2 regions of the Delftia sp. NA_296.1 genome follow, and region 1 is predicted to be linked to the other one. Evidence: riboswitches for the same ligand, from Rfam matches in the RefSeq annotation. Region 1 holds a riboswitch; the other holds the start of a gene.

Region 1 (3,405 bases):
TCGGCCACGGTGTAGGCGGGCAGGTTCACGGTATTGGCGTTGTTGCCAAAGCGGTCACCCACGTAGCGCAGGCCCAGCGAGGCTTGCCAGGCGCCCACGCGGTAGTGGCCCCAGAGGTTGGCCGTGGTCTTGGCCACGTTCTGCGGACGGTTGCCTGCGCGGTTGCCGCCAGCCTCGATGAGCTTGTCGAACTGGGCGTCCACATAGGACAGATTGCCCTCCACGCGCAGGGCGGGCGTGGCCTGGAAGGTGGCGGTGACTTCGGCCCCGCGCGAGGACTGGCTGCCGCCCTGGATGGAGATGGCCGGGCGGTCGGGGTCGCGCGTGATGATGTTGTCCTTCTTGATGTCGAACACGGCCAGCGTCCACTCGCCGCGCCCGCCAGCCACCTGCTGCTTGATGCCGATCTCGGCCTGGCGGCCCTTGCTCAGCTTGTAAGCCGTGTTGGCCAGGTTCAGCGACACCAGGCTGTTGACGGGATCGTGTCCCGAGCTGATCTGCCCATAGACATGGGTGTTGCGGGCCAGCTCATAGGTCAGGCCCAGGCGCCAGGAGGTGGCGGCCAGCGTCTTGTTGAAATCCGTGCCGCCCACCAGCGAGTGGCTGGCAAAGTCGTAGACATCGCGGCGCAGGCCGGCCATGGCCAGCCAGCGGTTGCTGATGCGCCAGGCATCTTCCAGGTACAGGGCATGCTGGGTCACGCCGGTTTCTGTCTTGGCTGCCGTGGCATCGGGGCTGGCCCAGCTGCCATGCACGGGGTCCCAGGCCGAGACCGTGGACGAGCCGCCATAGGGCGAGTTGTTGGACAGCCGCAGGTTGATGCGCGCGGCCTCCCAGCCCATGGCGATCTTGTGCGAGCCCCGGTCCACGTTCAGGCCCAGGCGGTTGCCGGTCTGCTCCAGGTCGTGCAGGATTTCCAGGTAGTCGGAGCGGCCCACGGTCCAGGTGGCGGGGTTGAGCGCGTAGGCCTCGATGTTGCGCCAGTGGCGGTCGGACTTCACGTGGTACAGCTCGTTGCGCACCGTCAGCCAGTCATTGGCCTTCCATTGCACCTTGGCGCGCAGGCGCTCGTCGGCATAGCGCAGCACGCTGTCTTCGGCGTTGTAGTTGCGGTCGCGCAGCGACTCCACCACCTTGCCGTCCAGGCCCGGCGTGCCCCAGTAGCGGCTGGGCTTTTGCACGCTGCGGTCGGCAATCAGGTCGATCTGCAGGTCGCTCGTGGGCTCCAAGCGCAGCGTGCTCATGAACTTGCCGTTGCGCGACTGGTCCAGATCGCGCTCGCCCGCGCTGCGCGCGGTGTAGCTGTCGATGCGGTAGCTGGCATAGGCGCCCAGGGCGCCGGTCACGCCCAGGCCCAGGCGCAGCGTGTCGTCCGTGCCCGCACCCACCAGCACCTCGGCCGAGCTGGTGCGGCTGGGCTGCTTGCGGATGGCGTTGACCGTGGCGCCCATGGTGCCGCTGCCATACATCAGCGAGGCCGGTCCACGCAGCACGTCGATGCGCTCGTAGCCCCAGCTGTCACCCGGATAGGCCGTGGTGCCGGCGGCCACGCCCAGCACCATGCCGTCTTCGGCCACGCCCACGGAGTTCACGCCCGCAAAGCCGCGGCTGCTGAAGGACAGGCCGCCATTGCCCGGCGTGCTGCTGGAGGTCAGGCCCACGGTGCGCGTGACGGCGTCCACCAGGGCGTAGTCGCCGCGCTCCTGCATCTGCTCGGCAGAAACACCATCCACGCTGGCCGGCACTTCCTGGTTGGAGACGCCGGTATGGCTGGCAGAGCGCGCAGGCTGGGCCAGTTGCTGGCCGATGCGTTCGGCCTGGCCGGTGACCTGGACCTCGGGCAGGGCGGTTGATGGGGGCGTTGGCGTGGGCGTTTGGGTTTGAGCCTGCGCCGGCAGGCAGATGAAGGCGCAGGCCAGGGCCAGCGGGCTCAGCCGCACGGAAAGGGACTGGGCAGCGCGAGCGCTGGAAACCCTGGAAAAGGAAGAATGCATTTCGAACATCGGTCTTCGACCGTCTGATGCGAAAGCAAGGCACTGCCACCTCTCCAGCCAGTGTGGGAGGAAGGGGCGCAGGACGTTGCCATCCGCACCCCGCAGACAGTCAAGAAAACGCCTGCACAGCAGGCGCGAAACGCAGCAGGCCGGTCTCCGGGCTCACAAGCGGCGCAAGGACATGCCTTGCGCCCAGCGCCCCGTCTTCCCAATCCACCCGCGAAAAGCTGCATGTTGCAGACCACGCCATGAACCAGTGACAGCCTGTCATCGCCCCTCCGCAGGGTTGCGGAGACTGGCGGGACAGGCATGGAGCGCCTTGACTTGTTTACCGTTGCGGGGGCAGCCAAGGCCTGTGCCGGCAGCGCAAAAAGCATTTGCCGGCAGTCACCTTGTTCCCGTTTCATCCCCATGGCTGGCACGTGGACACCTGTTGCACGGATGCCTTTGCAGGCGCGGCATTATAGCCAGCGGTCCGTTTGCAGAGCCTTGGGCGCCTGGGGCACGTCGTGCAAAAGCAGCTCCAGACCCAGCCACTCGCCACGGTGAACGCGGCTGATGGCATGCCGCAGGTGCACACGGTAAAAGCCCGCCGCACCGCACACCGGGCGCGGCCCCGTGGCGATGATGGCCGCATCCCCCAGGCCCAGCGGCAGCACCATGGGGCGCGATTGCATGCGCGGGCGCTGCTCGGTCATCACGAATTCGCCGCCCTCGAAATCCTGGCCCGGCCGGGACAGCAGCAGCACCAGCTGCAGCGGAAACACCGCCGCACCTTCGCTGTATGAACGCAGCGGGGCATGGCCCGCTTGCGGCACGCGCAGCAGATGTGGCTGTGGCTGCGGCTGCGTTTGGCCTGCTTGCCGGCCCTGACGCATGAAATCCTCGAAGCAGCCCGGCAACCCAGGCTGCATGCCCATGTGTTCGCGCCAGCGGTTGGCCAGGGCCAGCAGATGCCCGTACAGCACCGGGCGCCATGCCTGCACGCAGGGCGGCAGGCCAGACGCGGCGGCCGCCTCGCGGGCCAAGGCGCGGCTTTCATCCGCAGTCAGCAGCTGCGGCAGCAGGGCATGGCCTTCGGCATCGAGCTCAGCGGCAATCCGCGCCCAATCCAGGCGGGCGAAGCGATCCTGGCTGTTGAGCCTGTCCATTTCAGACCGTCCAACCATTCAGCCCGCCTTGCGAAAAGTGAGATTGATGCGCCGCCCGCCCAGCAGCGGGTGAGGCTGGTCCTTGAGCGGCAGCACGCCGTGGTGGCGCAGCCGATCCACGCCGCCCCAGACCACCACGTCGCCATGCTGCAGCGGCACCCTGGCCGTGCTGTCAGCGCGCGCCAGTCCTCCAAACAGAAACGTGGCCGGCATGCCCAGGGACACCGAGACAATGGGCGCGCCCAGGTCGCGTTCGTCGC
Region 2 (3,405 bases), on a different contig from region 1:
CGCGGGCCGGCTGGACCGCTCCATCGTGCTGGACTCGGCCGACTATGTGCGCATTGCCCGGCCCGCGCTGCACAGCCTGAGCGGGGAGGGCGCCGATTGACCATGGATTGACCCTGGCGCGGGGCTGCGCCCACAATCGTCGGCAACGTCCACATCTCCTTGCCTGACCATGTCCACCCCTGCGAAGCAGCACCCTGACCGGCCCGATGCGGCCGGCTTTGTGCGTGCGGCGCTGGCTGCTGCCCTGGCCCAGGTGCAGTCGCATCTGGCGGTCTTGGAGGGCGGTGGCAGCGATGCCGAGACCATTCACCAGCTGCGCGTGGCCCTGCGGCGCCTGCGCACCGTGCTGCGTGAGTGCGCGGGGCTGGCGCCCGGCATGCGCGCCGAATGGGATGACCCCCTGGCCCAGGCCTTTGCGCAGTTGGGCACGCTGCGCGATGCCGATACGCTGGCCGATGTGGTGCGCCCGCTGCTGCAGGCCGCCCATGCGCCCCTGTGCGACTGGCAGGCGCCGCAGGCCGTGCAGGCGGATGCAGCCGCTGCCGTGCGCGAGCCGCCGTTCCAGCACGCGCTGGCCGAGATCCAGGCGCTGGCGCAGGCGCCGCAGGCAGAGCCATCGGCCCGCTTTGCCCACCTGTCCGCCGCAGGCACGCGCAAGTACCTGGCACGGCGGCTGGCGCGCCTGCACCGCCAGGTGCTGCGCGACGGCCGGCACTTCGACCGCCTGCCGCTGGCGCAGCAGCACCGCGTGCGCAAGCGGCTCAAGCGCCTGCGCTATCTGGCGGACTTTGCGCGGGAATTCGCGCCCGGAATGTGGCCCGGCAAAAAGGGCCGGCGCTTTGCCGAGGCGCTGGTGCCCGCCCAGGACGCGCTGGGCCTGCACAACGACATGGCCGTGGCGGCCGAGCATTTCCATGCCGAGGCCGCGCGCGACCCGCGCGCCTGGTTCGCGGCCGGCTACCTGCAGGCCCGCCTGGCCACCAGCGCGCGCAGCAGCCGCCGCGCGCTGCGGGCGCTGGCCCGGGTGCCGGGCTTCTGGCTCTAGACAGCATCAGCGATAATCCGCCGCTGGCGCACCGCCGCAGCCCCTGGGCCGTGGCGGTGCGCTGTTGCTGAAGGTGCCCCATGCCGTTCACCGGCCAGGGGTTCAACGGGAAGCAGGTGCGCGATGCCATCGAGGTGGTCGCTCGCAATGCCTGCGCTGCCCCCGCAACGGTCAGCGGAATACAACTCCCCACGCTGGCGCGCTATCCACAGGTCGCGCGCTGCAAGCCACTGTGCCCTTCTCGGGCATGGGAAGGCGGGGATGCCTGCCGCAGCGCGCCCACCCTGCGCGCCGCAGCGTTCCGCAAGCCCGGATACCGGCCTTCTGCATTGCTTTCGGACGCCGCGGGAGTGCGCCTGTCCGGTCCGGCCCCAGCCTGCGCTGCCGTGGCCGGCTCCGGCGTGCGCGCTGTGCGGCGTGGTTCAGACGATAGGCCCCACGGGTGAGTGGGGCAGTTGGGTCAACGCATGCGCTTCGCTTCCTCGGCCGCCGATTCCTCCGGCCTTCTCTCTGTTCTCCCTCTTGTCTCCAGCCTGCGGCCCGCAGCGGCTGCGGCCCTGCTGGCCAGCTGCGCTGCAGCGGCCGGCGCCGCGCAGGAGCCGGCTGGCCGATCCACGGACTCCGCCGACGATGCGCTGGACGCCGTCTTCGTGACCGCCACCGCGCGGCCCGAGGCGCGCAGCCGCATCGCGGGCACCACGCAGACCATCGACCGCGAGGCCATAGAGCGCTCCAGCGCGCGCTCGGTCACCGACCTGCTGGCCGAGAACGCCGTGGGCTTTCTCAGCGAATGGACGGCGGCCCAGACCTCGATGAACCTGCGCGGCGCCTCCACCGACGGCCAGGGGCGCGACTTCCGCAGCCAGGTGCTGGTGCTGGTCAACGGCCGGCGCGCGGGCACGGCCAACCTGTCCAAGCTCAGCCCCTCGGATGTGGAGCGCATCGAAATCGTGCGCGGCCCGTCCTCGGTGATCTACGGCAGCCAGGCCATGGGCGGGGTGGTCAACATCATCATGAAAACCGGGGCGACGGCGCCCGGCACGCGTGCCCAGGTCCAGGCCGGTTCATGGGACCTGTGGCGCACCGATGCGCAGACGGCCGGCGCCAATGACCGCTTCGACTGGTACTTCGGCGTGAGCGCAGGCGGGCGCGGCGACTACGAGTCGGGCGATGGCGGCACGCGCATGGAGAACACGGGCTGGAAGCGGCGCGGCGCCAGCGGCGCCCTGGGCTGGCAGCTGCATGAGCTGCACCGCGTGGAGCTGCAGCTGCGCACGGACGGCATCTACAACGCAGGCTTTCGCGGATCGGGCGCCAACATCTACAGCCGCGACAACCGCAGCAACCGCTCGCTGGACCTGACCTACGAAGGCGCGCTGCCCGGCCAGCGCCTGAGCTGGACGACCCACCTCTACAGCCTGGTCGATACCGATGAGTTCAACTGGGCCTCGCCCGTGATCCGCTCGGGCAACAGCGCCGTGCCCGGCACGGCGCGCGACTACAACCACCGCCAGCTGGACGCCACGGGCCTGCGCTTTCAGCCGCGCCTGCGTGTCAGCCAGACCAATGACCTGCTGATGGGCTTCGACTGGGAGCGCAGCAAGCTGCGCTCCGACCGCCTGCGCGTGGCCATGCCGGGCGGCCCGGCGGGCCAGGTCGCGCCCTACGACAACAACCAGACCGAGCAGGTGCACGCGCTGTACTTCGAGGACGCGCAGACCCTGTTCGACGATCGCCTGACTCTGCGCGCCGGCCTGCGCAAGACCTGGGGCACGACGCGCTTCGACGATACGCCCAACCTGGCGCTGGCCCAGGCCAGCACGCGCGACTACGACAACCACACCTGGTCGGCCGGCGCCACCTGGAAGGCCACGGACCGGCTCACGCTGCGCGCTGCGGCCTCCACGGGGTTCCGCGCGCCCACGGCCACGGAGCTGGCTTCGGACTTCACGGCCGTCGGCGGTGGCCGCACCTTCGGCAATCCCAACCTCAAGCCCGAGACCAGCCGCCAGATCGAGGTCGGCGCCGCGCTGCAGCAGCCCGGCTGGCGCGTGGATGCGGCCCTGTTCCAGAACACCATCAGCGACCGCATCATCACCGTCTCGCGCGGGGCGACGACCAACACCTCGGACTACGCCAACAACGCGGCCGACATCGTGGCGCGCGGCCTGGAAATGCAGGCCGACATGGACCTGGCGCGGGCGCTGAACCTGACGGGCCACCAGCTCAAGGCCTGGGCTGGCGGCTACTACCACTTCAGCATGCGGGACAAGGGATCGCCAGCGTCGGCCAATACCGACAAGGTGCAGCGCATGTACCGCTACGAGGCCTCGGCCGGCGTGCGCTACGGGCGCGGCAGC

The links. A riboswitch is a leader RNA that binds a small molecule or an ion and turns the genes downstream of it on or off. The one in region 1 is predicted to bind cobalamin.
Region 2: linked by a shared signal. The riboswitch ahead of ACUTR7_RS20975 (TonB-dependent receptor) and the one ahead of ACUTR7_RS02050 (TonB-dependent receptor) in region 1 are both predicted to bind cobalamin.

The regions. Positions count from the first base shown of each region.
Region 1 covers NZ_JBQZGF010000001.1:414,241-417,645, reverse strand. The annotation lists gene ACUTR7_RS02050 (TonB-dependent receptor) at 1-2,003, opposite strand, end outside; cobalamin riboswitch at 2,125-2,443, opposite strand; gene ACUTR7_RS02045 (2OG-Fe(II) oxygenase) at 2,456-3,145, opposite strand; gene alkB (DNA oxidative demethylase AlkB) at 3,164-3,405, opposite strand, start outside.
Region 2 covers NZ_JBQZGF010000008.1:334,102-337,506, reverse strand. The annotation lists gene ACUTR7_RS20985 (YbaK/prolyl-tRNA synthetase associated domain-containing protein) at 1-100, shown strand, start outside; gene ACUTR7_RS20980 (CHAD domain-containing protein) at 170-1,045, shown strand; cobalamin riboswitch at 1,100-1,384, shown strand; gene ACUTR7_RS20975 (TonB-dependent receptor) at 1,513-3,405, shown strand, end outside.